Regions from separate parts of the Acidovorax sp. GW458-11-26-14-TSB4 genome, predicted to be linked through region 1. Evidence: predicted binding sites of a transcription regulator. Region 1 holds the regulator's gene; the other holds the start of a gene.
What was found. Region 1 encodes NrdR, which represses ribonucleotide reductase genes. Its sites were predicted from a motif close to CACNANATNTNGTG; they were not measured.
Positions count from the first base shown of each region.

Region 2: a site for NrdR is predicted at 2,884-2,897, ahead of AC07X5_RS07650 (ribonucleoside-diphosphate reductase subunit alpha). Genes of this name have one in related genera too.

Region 1 is NZ_JBWKYR010000005.1:333,851-341,144, forward strand. Features, by position in the region: gene AC07X5_RS14095 (DUF349 domain-containing protein) at 1-473, opposite strand, end outside; gene AC07X5_RS14100 (lytic transglycosylase domain-containing protein) at 1,531-2,406, shown strand; ZMP/ZTP riboswitch at 2,536-2,686, shown strand; gene glyA (serine hydroxymethyltransferase) at 2,721-3,965, shown strand; gene nrdR (transcriptional regulator NrdR) at 3,973-4,422, shown strand; gene AC07X5_RS14115 (DMT family transporter) at 4,600-5,490, shown strand; gene AC07X5_RS14120 (hypothetical protein) at 5,560-7,294, shown strand, end outside.
Region 2 is NZ_JBWKYR010000002.1:248,103-255,396, reverse strand. Features, by position in the region: gene AC07X5_RS07650 (ribonucleoside-diphosphate reductase subunit alpha) at 1-2,790, opposite strand, end outside; gene ampD (1,6-anhydro-N-acetylmuramyl-L-alanine amidase AmpD) at 3,226-3,861, opposite strand; gene AC07X5_RS07640 (sigma-54-dependent transcriptional regulator) at 3,845-5,413, opposite strand; gene AC07X5_RS07635 (sensor histidine kinase) at 5,434-7,137, opposite strand; gene AC07X5_RS07630 (PP0621 family protein) at 7,151-7,294, opposite strand, start outside.

The DNA of each region.
Region 1 (7,294 bases):
ACACGGTGCTGCAGGTCCTCGATGACCTTGACGCGGTCGGCCACCTGCACCTTGAGCAGGGACAGCGGCTCGCGCGACAGCGGCGCACCGGCCTTGGCGGCATCACGCTGCCAGGCCAGGGCATCGGCGATATTGAGCTTGGGCGCGGCCAGCAGGGCCTGGGCCTTCTCGGCCCACTCGGCGGCAATGGCCTCCTGGCCCTTGGCGCGGCGGATCTCGTCCAGGCGCTCGCGCACAGCGCGGGCAGCGCCCTTGTCACGGCCGCTCAATTCCTTGAACACCTCCTGGAGTTGCTCTGGCGCGGGCTGCGTAAGCAGCCAGTCGCGGATGCGGGAGGCGCGCTCGCCCGAGGTGGCGGCAGAGAAGGCGCCGCCGGTCAGTGCATCCAGGGGATGCGCCTCTGGGGTCTTGGCCGGGGCCGGATTCACTTCAGGTGCGTCGGACATTTTGTTGCGGGAAAAAAATGGAAACATGGATCCAATGGATTACGAACGGCCATCCCTGCATCCGGACGGACGCGCAAGGCCACCGAGGCGCGCGCCGACCCAAAGAAGGTACATGGCAGAAAACGGGCTATTTTCACCGGGTTCGTGCAGGAGGGCCACCAGCCGCTCCGGCAAAGAATTCCTCGGGGGAGTCCTGTCCAGGGCCACCCGGTGCGCGGGCCTCTGCACCCTGCTTCGCAGGTTGCGGTGTCCCAAGGGGCCTGTGCCCGCCCTGGGAATTGCCCCCATTATCTATATATATGCGCCAAGGGCCCATTCAATGCCTTGAGGCAGTCCAATGAGAGGCCATGAAGCCAAGACGGCAACGGTTGCGGCAAAGGGGCTACAAGGACATGCCCGACGTGCCGAAACCACCGCACAGAGCCAGGCGCCCGCCCACAAACGAGAAAGCCCGGGGGACTCTCCGAAATGGACAGCCTCCCGGGCTTGACGGCTGACACAACGGTCCTTTGCCATCGTTTCGCACCGCGGAGATGAAGGTCCGCTGTGCGAGGAGGCAAGGTATTGCCTCCAGGGGGTGCCGTGGAAGTTTCATCTGCTGCACCGCGGCACTGCATGCGCATCGGCGGGAGAGTTCGCTTCGTCTGGCGATGCCTGAAATCAACAGGCCACTGAACCTTACCAAAGTCGCCCGGGGACCTCAAGCCGGTTTTGCAATGGGTAGGAAAAAGCCGATTGAATTTGACATCCTGTTGTCATGCCCCTCTGGTGCACACACCCTCCCTTTCGAGGGAAAAAACGCAAAACCCTGTGTTTTTTAACAGATTTTTCATTACAAATTGATCTAACATTTGTTTTTGTTAGTATTGACTAGCTATTTGGTGACCTCCTAGAATCCGCCAGCCTCAAAAATGGCTAGTAAAAACCCCAACCCGCTGCCGAACCCGGCTAAGTCAACTCACGGCCCTTGTTGCTTTTTGCAGGCCCTGAAATTGATGGCGTACCAATCCAGGTGATACGCCTGACCCTGCCCACCGATCCGGTTGTGCAGGGCCTCAGGGAAGCGCCCCAGAAAGGAAGAGCTATGACAGCGTCAGGAAAAATCGTCTCCGGCGTGCGAACCTTCGCAGCCGATGTGACAGAAGGTTTTCTTGAAATCACCCACAGCAGCTTCGCCCTCATCGGGCTGACCGTTGCATTCGTCGTAATCGCACTGAGCGCCCGGCCCGATCTGCGCCAGGCCGGAGAAGAAAAGCTGATGAACTGGCTGCAGGCACGCCAGGTCGCCGTGCTGGGCATGCCCATCGAGCCCGAGGCGAGCGAGCGCGCCACCGCCGGCAATCCCAAGGACCTGCCCAAGGAGCAGGCCGCCGTGGCGTTCTGGCTGAGCAAGAAGTACCGTGTGGCCCCCGAGCCGCTGAGCGTGCTGGTGGCCGAGGCCTATGAACTCGGCGCCCGCAACAAGCTCGACCCGACCCTGATCCTGGCCATCATGGCCATCGAGTCGAACTTCAACCCGTTCGCGCAAAGCGCCGTGGGCGCCCAGGGCCTGATGCAGGTGATGACCACCGTGCACACCGAGAAGTACCAGAACTTCGGCGGCCACTTCGCGGCCTTCGACCCGGTGACCAACCTGCGCGTGGGCGTGAAGGTGCTGCAGGAATGCATCGCCCGCGCCGGCTCGCTCGAAGGCGGACTGCGTTACTACGTGGGCGCAGCCAACCTGCCCGACGATGGCGGCTACACCGCCAAGGTGCTGGCCGAGCATTTCCGCCTGCGCCAGGTGGCCGGCGGCCGCAGCATGCCGATCAACCCGCCCGCGACCCTGTCCACGCAGGCCCCGGCCCAGGTGGCGCCCGTGCAATCCATTCCTGCCGCCGCCAAGCTGGACACGCCCGCGGACCCCGCAGTGGGCGCCAGCGGCGACAAGGTCGCCCTCCTGTCCTCGCAGCCGCTGTAACCCGGCGAGCAGCCCCCCCCGGGGCGTGCCCTGGCCCGGCCAACGCCCCCGCTGTGCTGGGGGCGTTTTTTGGGGTCGCCAGATCTTCGTCCCCTGTCGCATTGGCAGCGGTGCCACCTCGGCTACACTAGGAGGGTACGCAACTGGCGATAGGCGCAGAACCCGCACGGGGGCTGCCGCTGACGTGGAAACCGACAAGGGCTGGCCTCTTGTGAACCACTGGGGAGCGTGCCGCACGGGAGCAACCCGCCGCGTTCCGCCGTTCGCCTGGGCAGCCCTTGTTTCAAGGGACACAAGTTCATAGGACTGCCAACATGTACGACCGCAATATTCTTGTAGAACAAGCCGACCCCGAGCTGTTTGCCGCCATCACGGCCGAGAACGCCCGCCAGGAACACCACATCGAACTGATCGCGAGCGAGAACTACGCTTCTCCCGCCGTGATGTGGGCCCAGGGCACGCAACTGACCAACAAGTACGCCGAGGGCTACCCCGGCAAGCGCTACTACGGTGGCTGCGAGCACGTGGATGTGGCCGAGCAGCTGGCCATCGACCGCGTCAAGAAGATCTTCGGCGCCGACGCCGCCAACGTGCAGCCGCACTGCGGCGCATCGGCCAACGAGGCCGTGTTCCTGGCCTTCCTCAAGCCCGGCGACACCATCATGGGCATGAGCCTGGCCGAAGGCGGCCACCTGACGCACGGCATGCCGCTGAACATGTCGGGCAAGTGGTTCAACGTGGTCTCCTACGGCCTGGATGCCAAGGAAGTGCTGGACTATGACGCCATGGAAAAGAAGGCGCACGAGACCAAGCCCAAGCTCATCATCGCCGGTGCCTCGGCCTACAGCCTGCACATCGACTTCGCGCGCTTTGCCAAGGTGGCCAAGGACGTGGGCGCGATCTTCATGGTCGACATGGCCCACTACGCCGGCCTGATCGCCGCAGGCGTGTACCCCAACCCCGTGCCCCATGCCGACGTGGTCACCTCCACCACGCACAAGAGCCTGCGCGGCCCGCGCGGCGGCATCATCCTGATGAAGGCCGAGCACGAGAAGGCCATCAACAGCGCCATCTTCCCCGGCCTGCAGGGCGGCCCGCTGATGCACGTGATCGCTGCCAAGGCCGTGGCCTTCAAGGAAGCGCTGCAGCCCGGCTTCAAGGCCTACCAGGAGCAGGTGATCAAGAACGCCCAGGTGGTTGCCGAAACGCTGACCGCACGCGGCCTGCGCATCGTTTCCGGCGGCACGCAAAGCCACGTGATGCTGGTCGACCTGCGCGCCAAGGGCATCACCGGCAAGGAAGCCGAGGCCGTGCTGGGCTCCGCCCACATGACCATCAACAAGAACGCCATCCCCAACGACCCTGAAAAGCCGATGGTGACCAGCGGCGTGCGCATCGGCACCCCCGCCATGACCACGCGCGGCTTCAAGGAAGAAGAAGCCCGCGCCACGGCCAACCTGATCGCCGACGTGCTGGACAACCCACGCGACGAAGCCAACATCGCCGCCGTGCGCGCCAAGGTCAATGCACTGACGGCACGCTTCCCGGTCTACGGCTGATCCGGACATGAAGTGCCCCTTCTGCAGCCACCAGGAAACGCAGGTCGTCGAGACCCGGGTGTCTGAAGACGGGGACTTCATCCGCCGCCGGCGCCAGTGCGGCGCCTGCGACAAGCGCTTCACCACCTACGAGCGGCCGGAAGTGAGCTTCCCGGCCATCGTGAAGAAGGACGGCCGGCGCATCGAGTACGAGCGCGGCAAGCTGCTCGGCTCGTTCAACCTGGCGCTGCGCAAGCGCCCCGTGAGCACCACGCAGATCGACAGCGCCATCGAGCGCATCGAGGAAAAGCTGCTCAACCTGGGCCAGCGCGAAGTGCTCTCCAGCCGCATCGGCGAGTTGGTGATGCGCGAGCTCAAGAAGCTCGACAAGATCGCCTACATCCGCTTTGCCAGCGTCTACCGCAGCTTCGAGGACATCGACGACTTCCGCGCCATGGTGGACGAGGTGCGCAAATAAGGCTGGCAAGTACCGCAAGGTCTAAGGCAGCTCCTGGTTCACCGCTTGGTTACCGCCCTTGACCCATGACATAGGCGCGCCCCATGCCAGTGCCCCCGCGCAAGGGCCGCCCCGCCGCGCTGGGGGTGTCCCCCTGGGGGGAAGGCGCGAAGCGACTCAGGGGGGCACAATACTCCAGTGAAGACTCGCCACTTTTTGCAGCTGGTGCTGCTGTCTGCCCTGTGGGGCGCCTCCTTTCTTTTCATCCGTGTTGCGAGCCCCGTGCTCGGCCCCAATGTCATGGCGGCCCTGCGCATCGGGCTGGCCACGCTCACGCTGATGGCGCTGATGCGCCTGGCCGGTGAGCGCTGGCCCTGGCGCCACTGGCGCGAGCTGCTCGGCCTGGGCGCGCTCACGGTAGCCATCCCCTTCCTGCTGTACTCCTGGGCCGCGCTGCACCTGCCTGCGGGCTACAGCTCGCTGCTCAACACCATGGCCGTGCCCTTCAGCGTGATCGCAGCCGCCTGGCTCAAGGAGGACACGCTGAGCACGCGCAAATGGCTGGGCTGCATCTGCGGCTTTGCGGGCGTGGCGCTGATCGTGCAGCTGGGCCCGGTGGACCCGACACCGGCCCTCGTCATCGCGGCCGTAGCCTGCATGGTGGCCTCGGCCTGCTATGGCGTATCCACCCCCTGGATGAAGCGCGCCACCACGCGCATGCCGCCCTTGGCGATTGCCGCCGGCATCCACGGCACCGCCCTCGTCATGCTGCTGCCCGGTGCCGTCTGGAGCCTGCCCGAAGCGCGCTTCACGCCCGGCGCCCTGGCCGCGGTGGCAGTGATGGGCGTCGTCACCTCTGGGCTGGCCTACTGGCTCAACCTGCGTGTGCTCAGCCAGGTGTCGCCCGTGGCGGCCATGAGCAGCGCCTTCATGATCCCGCTGTTCGGCGTGGCCTGGGGCCATCTGTTCCTGGGCGAAGCGCTGGGCTCCGGCATGCTCTGGGGTGGCATGCTGGTGCTGGTGGCCACGGGGCTGGTCACGGGGTTCAATCCACTGCGATGGGTGGGGGCGGCTTTCTCGCGCTCGTAGGAACGCGCTGACAGGCCTGTTCGCCCGGGTCCGTGGCGTGACGGCACACCGGCCGCCCACAATCACCGCATGGACCAGCCGCCACACCCGATCAACGCCACCGCCGCCCTCCCCGTCCACCCTGCCCCGCTGCAGCCCGAGCAGCCCCCGCCCCAGCACGCCTGGCAGTTCTTTCGCGCCGGCGGCGTGGACCAGGTCATCATCCAGAGCGGCGAAGACATCGCCCATCTGGCGGAGCTGGACCAGAAGCTCTGGGTGGCCCTGGCCTGCCCCACGCGCGGCATCGAGTTCGACGAGCGCACGCTGGACCTGATCGACACCGACAAGGACGGCCGGATCCGCCCGCCCGAATTGCTGGAGGCGTGCGCCTGGGCCTGCGCCCGGCTGCACGATCCCGGTGAACTGGCCCGGCCCGGCGCCGCACTGGAGATCGAGGCCATCAACGACGGCACCGAAGAGGGCGCCGCGCTGGCCACCGAGGCCCGGCGCCTGCTGTCCATGGCGGGCCGGCCCGAGGCCACCGCCATTGCGCTGGCCGACGTGGTCGAGCGCAGCAAGCAGCTCAGCGCAATGCGCTTCAACGGCGACGGCATCATCACCGCCGACACGGCGGGCGAGGACACAGTGGCACGCGAGGCCATCGGCCACATCGTCACCGTGCAGGGCAGCACTCCACCCGCCACCGACAAGCAGTTGCCCGGCATCGACCGTGAGCGCGCCGAGGCCTTTTTCGCGGACCTGAACAAGCTCCGGGCCTGGGCCTCCAAGGCGCGCGAGGCCACCACCGGTCTGGCCCTGGGCGAGCGCACGCTGGCCGCCACCGAGGCCATGAACGCTGTGGCCGCCAAGGTCGAGGACTTCTTTGCGCGCACGCGCCTGGCCACGTACGACCCGCGCGCCGCCACGGCGCTCAACCCCTCGCTGGAGGAATACAGCGCCATGTCCGGCAAGGACCTGGGCCTGGCCTCGCCCGCCATCACCGCCCTGCCCCTGGCCCCCATCACGCCCGGCGGCGCCCTGCCCCTCGCGCGCGGCGTGAACCCGGCCTGGGCCAAGGCCCTGCGCAATTTCCGCGAGCGCACGGTGGAGCCCCTGCTGGCCCGCAGCGATGCCGAGAGCCTGACCCAGGACGAATGGCAACTGATCCAGAAGGCCCTGGCTCCCTGCCAGCAATGGCTGGCCGAACGCCCCGCCACCCGCCTGGATACCCTGGACGAAGAGGTGCGCGAGGCCCTGCTCGCGGGCGACGCCGAACAGCGCGTGATGGCGCTCATTGCCGAGGACGAGGCCGAGGAAGAGCACAACAAGCAGGCGCTGGACCTGGAGAAGCTGCTGCGCTTCAAGCAGGGGCTGCTGGAGCTGCTCAACAATTTCGTTTCGTTCTCGGCGTTTTACCAGCGCCGGGGGGCGATCTTCCAGGCCGGCACCCTGTACCTGGACGCGCGCAGTTGCGACCTGGTGGTGCAGGTGCCCGACGCGGCGCGCCACGCCAAGCTGGCTGGCCTGGCCAAGACCTACCTGGCGTACTGCGACTGCACGCGCAAGGGCCAGAAGATGGGCATCGTGGCGGCCTTCACCGCCGGCGACGTGGATTTCCTCTTCGTGGGCCGCAACGGCGTGTTCTACGACCGCGATGGCCACGACTGGGATGCCACCATCACCCGCATCATCGAGAACCCCACGAGCATCCGCCAGGCGTTCTTTTCGCCGTACAAGAAGTTCGTGCGCATGATCGAGGAACAGGTAGCCAAGCGCGCCTCGGCCAGCGATGCGCGCGCACAGAAGTCACTGGGCGCGGCCGCCA
Region 2 (7,294 bases), on a different contig from region 1:
GGCATCGCTGCCCGACGACACGGAGTTGAGCTGGCGCGTGTTCACCGTGCTCATCTCCACGTGCGTGGCGCTCTGCGTGCGCAGGTAATAGGTGGTCTTCAGGCCACGCACCCAGGCCAGCTTGTAGGTGTCGTCGAGCTTCTTGCCAGAGGCGCCGGCCATGTAGATGTTCAGGCTCTGGGCCTGGTCGATCCACTTCTGGCGGCGCGATGCGGCCTCCACCAGCCATTCCGGTGCGACTTCGAAGGCCGTGGAGTACAGGGCCTTGATGTCCTGGGGCACGCGGTCGATGGGGTGCAGCGAGCCCTTGAAGTGCTTGAGGTCCATGATCATCACGTCATCCCACAGACCCAGGCGCTTGAGGTCGCGCACCAGGCCGCCGTTGATCACGGTGAACTCGCCCGACAGGTTGGACTTGACCGACAGGTTGCCGAACGAAGGCTCGATCGATGCGTCCACGCCGATGATGTTGGAGATGGTCGCGGTGGGGGCGATGGCGACGCAGTTGGAGTTGCGCATGCCATCCTGTGCGATCTTCTTGCGCAGGGCATCCCAGTCGAGGGTCGCCGAGCGGTCCACTTCCACATAGCCGCCGCGGGCCTTGGCCAGCATGTCCAGCGTATCCAGGGGCAGGATGCCCTGGTCCCACAGCGAGCCCTTGTAGCTCGTGTACTGGCCGCGTTCGCGGGCCAGCTCGGTCGAGGCCCAGTAGGCGTAATAGCAGATGGCTTCCATCGACTTGTCGGCGAACTCCACGGCCGCCTGCGAGGCGTAGGGGATGCGCAGCGCGTACAGGCTGTCCTGGAAGGCCATCAGGCCGAGGCCCACGGGGCGGTGGCGCAGGTTGGAATCGCGCGCCTTGTTGACGGCGTAGTAGTTGATGTCGATCACGTTGTCCAGCATGCGCATGGCCACCGTGATGGTCTTCTTGAGCTTCTCGTGGTCGAGCTGGCCGTCCTTCAAGTGCTGCAGCAGGTTCACGGAACCCAGGTTGCAGACCGCGGTTTCGGTGTCGCTGGTGTTCAGCGTGATTTCGGTGCACAGGTTGGACGAGTGCACCACGCCGGCGTGCTGCTGGGGCGAGCGCACGTTGCAGGCATCCTTGAAGGTGATCCAGGGATGGCCGGTCTCGAACAGCATGGTCAGCATCTTGCGCCACATGTCGGTGGCCTGCACCGTCTTGGCGGGCTTGATCTCGCCGCGCGCAGCCTTTTCTTCGTAGGCCACGTAGGCCTTCTCGAACTCGGCGCCGAACAGGTCGTGCAGGTCGGGCACGTTGGAAGGCGAGAACAGGGTCCAGGTGCCCTTTTCCATCACGCGGCGCATGAACAGGTCGGGGATCCAGTTGGCCGTGTTCATGTCGTGCGTGCGGCGGCGGTCGTCGCCGGTGTTCTTGCGCAGTTCCAGGAACTCCTCGATGTCCAGGTGCCAGGTCTCCAGGTAGGTGCAGACCGCGCCCTTGCGCTTGCCGCCCTGGTTCACGGCCACGGCCGTGTCGTTGACCACCTTGAGGAAGGGCACCACGCCCTGCGACTCGCCGTTCGTGCCCTTGATGTGCGAGCCCAGGGCGCGCACGCGCGTCCAGTCGTTGCCCAGGCCGCCGGCAAACTTGGACAGCAGGGCGTTTTCCTTGATCGACTCGTAGATGCCGTCCAGGTCGTCGGGCACGGTGGTCAGGTAGCACGAGGACAGCTGCGAGCGCAGCGTGCCGCTGTTGAACAGCGTGGGCGTGCTGGACATGAAGTCGAAGCTGGAGAGCACTTCGTAGAACTCGATGGCACGGGCTTCACGGTCGGTTTCATTGAGCGACAGGCCCATGGCCACGCGCATGAAGAAGCACTGGGGCAGCTCGATGCGGGTCTTGCGCACGTGCAGGAAGTAGCGGTCGTACAGGGTCTGCAGGCCCAGGTAGTCGAATTGCAGGTCGCGGTCGGCCTTGAGGGCGGCGCCCAGGCGGACCAGGTCGAACTTGAGCAGGCGCTCGTCCAGCAGCTCGTTGTCCACGCCCTTCTGGATGAACTGCGGGAAGTAGTCCACATAGCTCTGGCCCATTTCGGCCTGGGTGACCTCGCGGCCAAGCACTTCGCGCACGATGGTGTGCAGCAGCAGGCGCGCGGTGGCGTAGGTGTAGTCGGGGTCCTTCTCGATCAGCGTGCGGGCCGCCAGGATCGAGGCCTTGTAGACCTCGTCCATGGGCACTCCGTCGTACAGGTTGCGCATGGTCTCGGCCACGATGGGCTGGGCCGACACGTCGGCACCCAGGTTCACGCAGGCCGACTCGATCAGGCCCTGCAGGCGGGCCAGGTCCAGCACCACACGCTTGTCGCCGTCCAGCACATGCAGTGCGGGGGCGGCCTGGGCTTCCTGTTCGACGTGGCGGGCGCGCTCCTGGGTGCGGCTCTCGCGGTACAGCACGTAGGCGCGTGCCACCTCATGGTGGCCGCCGCGCATCAGCACCAGTTCCACCTGGTCCTGCACGTCTTCGATGTGGAAGGTGCCGCCACCAGGCCGCGAGCGCGCCAGGGCGCGGGCGACGTTCTGGGTCAGCGTGTCCACCACTTCGCGCACGCTGGCCGACGCGGCGCCCTGGGTGCCGTGCACTGCCAGAAACGCCTTCATCATCGCCACGGCAATCTTCTGCGGCTCGAACGGGACCACCGCGCCATTGCGGCGGATGATCTGGTAGTGGGCGAACGTATTGTTCGCGCCCTCCGGTGCAGAAGCCGCCTCGGGCGCATCCGTGGATGCGGGGCGGGTGGTGGACGAAGGCGTGTTCAAAGCAGCGTGCATGGATGTCCTCTTTTTGGGTGCTGTCTGGGATGTGCGGGCGGTGTTCGGTGCCGCCGGGGAGAGAAGCGATGCGCCAGCTTCTCGTCTGGCGCACACTATATATGGTGTGTCGATTGGCTTCAAGACACTACCGGTAGTGTACCGTCAGCGAGGGCGTCGAAATCCGAAACAGCATGTTTCCCGGGGCATGGCACAGGCATGCGGACCCGCCGCGAGCACACGGCACACCGCAGCGATGGGGGTGAAAACCGCGCAGCGGCGCGTGATGCAGCCGGGTTTTGCGCGCCAGACCGCATGCGCTCTGGCGAGGCCCGCATGTGCATCGGCACAAAAAAATATTTGCCTTGACAGGCCGTCCCTGCGCTGCGCGCAACACGGTGATGGCTCCATGGAGCTGCTTGCGGCAGCGCTGGGCCTGTCTAACTATCCATCCGACTATCGATGGCCCTGTCGGTTCTCGTGCAATGCCGCCCGGGTCGCTTCTGGAAAGCGCTCGGCGGGCCAGCCCAGGGCCTGCTGCATGCCAGGCCAGTCGAAGCCGGCACCCGGGTCGTGCTTGCGCCCCGGCGCAATGTGCTCGTGTCCGGCCAGATGGGCCACCGGATAACGCTGCGCGATGTCACGGCACAGCCAGGCCAGGGTGGCGTACTGGGCAGGCTCGAAGCGTTCGCCCTCCAGGCCTTCGAGCTCGATGCCGATGGAGTCGTCGTTGCACTGCATGCGCCCCCGGTAGGCCGAAGGCCCTGCATGCCAGGCGCGCTGGTCGCAGTCCACGAACTGCCAGAGCGCCCCGGTGCGGTCGATGAAGAAGTGCGCGGACACCTGAAGGCCGCGGATGCCCTGGTAGTAGGGGTGCGCATCCCAGTCGAGCGTGTTGGTGAACAGCTGGCGCACGCCCGGGCCCCCGTACTCGCCCGGGGGCAGGCTGATGGAATGCACCACGATCAGGTCGATCTGCGCCGCTGGCGGACGGGGGCCGAAGTTGGGCGAGAGGTGGCGCACGGCCGAGCGGTGCCAGCCTTGCTCCCAGGAGGAGCCGCCGGCGCCGGCCTGGTCAGCCGGCTTCGTCATGGGCATCCTGGTCATTGGGCACCGCGATGTTCAGGCGCGCGATGCGGTAGCGGATCTGGCGCAGGCTGATGCCCAGGCGCGCCGCCGTGGCCGTGCGGTTGAAGCCCGCCTCGCGCAGCGCGCGCACCAGGATGTCGCGCTCCTGCTGGTCCAGCCAGGCCTGCAGGTCGCTGGGCAGGGGCGTGCTGGCGCCGGGCATCGCCGGGTTGGAGGCAGGGAGGGCCGGTGCCTCGTCGGCATCGCGGGCCTGCGCAGCGGCCAGGGGCGCGAGGGCCGCGGTGTCCGGCAGCGGCGTGGGCTCCGCAAGGTCGGTGGCGGCAGCCGCCGCCGCTGCGCCGACCGCGGCGGGGGCCACGCCGTCCACGTGCAGTTCGTCCCCCTCGCTCAGGGCCACGGCGCGGTGCAGCAGGTTCTCAAGCTCGCGCACATTGCCGGTCAGCGGGTGGGCGGCAATCGCCTGTATCGCGTGCTCGGTGAGGGCCGGCACGGGCATGCCCGACTCCTGTGCGATGCGCGCGAGCAGGGCCCGGCACAGGGCCGGCAGGTCTTCGCGCCGCTCGCGCAGCGGCGGGATCACGACCTCGATCACATTGAGGCGGTAGTACAGGTCCTGGCGGAAGCGGCCGGACTGCACGTCGGCTGCCAGGTCGCGGTGCGTGGCGCTCACGATGCGCACATCCACCGTCTCCTCCTGCGTGGAGCCGAGGGCGCGCACGCTGCGCTCCTGGATCGCGCGCAGCAGCTTCGATTGCATGGCCAGCGGCAGGTCGCCGATCTCGTCGAGGAACAGCGTGCCCCCGCGCGCCGCCTGGAAGTAGCCGTCCCGGTCCTGGCTGGCGCCGGTGTAGGAGCCCTTGCGCGCGCCGAAGAACTCGGCCTCGAGCAGGTTCTCGGGAATGGCGCCACAGTTCACGGCCACCCAGGGGCCGTCTGCGCGCTGGCTGCTGGCGTGCAGGGCCTGGGCGACCAGTTCCTTGCCGGTGCCCGACTCGCCGTGGATTAGCACCGGCGCCATGCCGCGCGCGACCTTGGCCACGCGCTGCTTGACGTTGCGCATGGCGGCCGATTCGCCCACCAGCCGGTCCAGCGCCGAGGAGGAGGCCTGGGCATCGACCGCGCCGCCGCCACCCCCTGCGCGCCCGCCCGGCGTGCGCGCCGCGCGCGGCGCGGGCACGCCCCCTGTGCCCTGGATGGCCGAGGCCACGACCGAGCGGAACTGCTTCAAGTCCACCGGCTTGGTCAGGTAGTCGAAGGCCCCGGAGCGCAAGGCTTCCACCGCATTCTCTGCAGACCCATAGGCCGTCATCACCACGCAGCGCTCCTTGCGTTGCTGCTCGCGCAGGTCCTGCAGCAGCTCCATGCCGAAGCCGTCGGGCAGGCGCATGTCGGTGATCACGGCGTCGAAACGCTGGGCCCTGAGCTGCTCGCGTGCCTCCTGCACGCTGGCAGCCGTCTCCACGCGGTAGCCCTCGCGCAGCAGCGTGAGTTCATAAAGCGTGCGCAGATCGGGCTCGTCGTCCACGACAAGGATGGAGGCAGCAGGAGCATTCATGGGAGAGGAAGAAAAAGGCTTCAGACCACGATGGTGTCGAACAGCGAGGCGGGCTCGGCGGGGCGGGTGGTGCGCCGAAAGCCGACTGTAAATGCATTGCCGCCGGTATCGCCGCGCTGGGTCAGGCGCACCAGGCGCTGGTAGCCGATGGAGGCGCCGTGGCGCTGGCACAGCTCGCGGCAGATGTACAAGCCCAGGCCGCTGGAGCGGCTCTCGGAGGAGAAGAAGGGCTCGAACAGATGGCGCTCCACGGACTTGTCCATGGGGGCACCGTCGCTCCAGACCTGCAGGCTGACCTGGCCCGTGACGGTGGTCCGTGTGTTGATGCACAGCGAATCGGGCTCCGTGCCCATGTAGCGCAGGGCATTGTCCAGCAGGTTCACCAGCACGCGGCGCAGGTGTTCGGCATCGAACTCCACCTGGGCATCGCCGGCACTCAGCGCCACCAGGCCGCGCCGCTGGCCCGCATCCTGCCCCTGCCAATCGCTCCAGATCTGGGCCACGGCAGAGTCCAGGTGCAGGGTGGAGGCCGGTGACTGGCTGATCTGGTGCTGCACGCGGGCGATGTCCAGCACCTCCTCTGCAATGCGCGCCAAGCGGTCGGCGTTCTGTTGCACCATGTGCGCCAGGCGCTTCTGGCCCGGGTCTGTGAGGTCTTCTTCGAGCAGTGCGTTGGCCTGGACGATGGCCGCCAGGGGGTTTCTGATCTCGTGCGCGACCGCGGCCGACATGCGGCCCATGGCGGCGAGCTTCTCGGTGCGCAGGCGCGCCTGCATCTCGCGCAGGTCGTGCAGGAACATCACGCACAGCCGCTCGGTTCCGGCCTCGCGGGCCAGGTTGCGCGAGGAGGTGAGCCAGGTGCGTACGTGCAGACCCGTGGGGCTTTCGCCAATGTGCAGCAGATCCGCATCGGCGGTCTGGGGTTGCTCCTGGCGGAAGGTGCGGCGCGCCAGCTTCACCAGCGGATCCCAGGCGGCCGAATGGGTCAGCGAAAACGGCAGCGGGGGCAGGGGCGGCTGCCCCAGCAGTTGCAGCGCGGCCGGGTTGGCATTGCGCACGGTGTCGTTCTCGTCCACGACCAGCACGCCGTCCGTGAGGTTCTGGATCACCAGGGCGCTCACCTGTGTCTGCACGCGCGCCGTCATCTGGCTCTGCTGGGCCACTTCCTGCTCGCGCGCCAGGCGGGTGGCAAGCTGGTGCACCAAGTAGGAGACGATGAAGTAGCCCGTGCCAGTCAGGGCGCTTTGCAGGTAGCGCTGGGGGTCGTCGACTCCGGCGCGTGAGCCCAGCCACGCCAGGCCCAGCAGCATCAGCGTCACACCGGCCGTGGTGCCCAGTGCCAGTGTGAGCGTGCCCAGCACCGCCGCCATCAGGATCGGCAGGCCAAACAGTGGTGTGTAGTTCAGGGCGCCCGAGTGCAGAAGCTGCAGGGCGCAGACCACGGCCAGGTCGACACCGATGGATGGCAACCAGTGCATGCCCGTGCCCGGTGGCGGCGGCCGGTGGCGCGCCAGGATGCGCATCAGGATGGTGGCGGCCAGGTAGGCCACGGTGACTGCCAGCGTGGCCGGGTCCAGCGCCTGGTTGACCGCCTGGCCCAGGGTCTGCAGCAGGACCAGGGCGATGGCGACCATCACCCGTGCGGTCAGGAAGCCCTTCCAAAGGCGCAGGAAAGGCGCGTCCACCGCCGCTGGCAGGTCGTTGCCCGGCGCGCTGTCGGCCATGGCCGTCGTCGGTTCAGGGCTGGCCAAGGCGCAGGTGCTCCAGGCTGCAGTAGGTGCTCTCCCCCTGGGTCTGGGCCTCGGCGCGCGGCACATGCACGCCGCAGTGCGCGCAGGCCACCATGTCCTGGGGCAGGGCGGGAGGGCGGGCCGGGCCGGG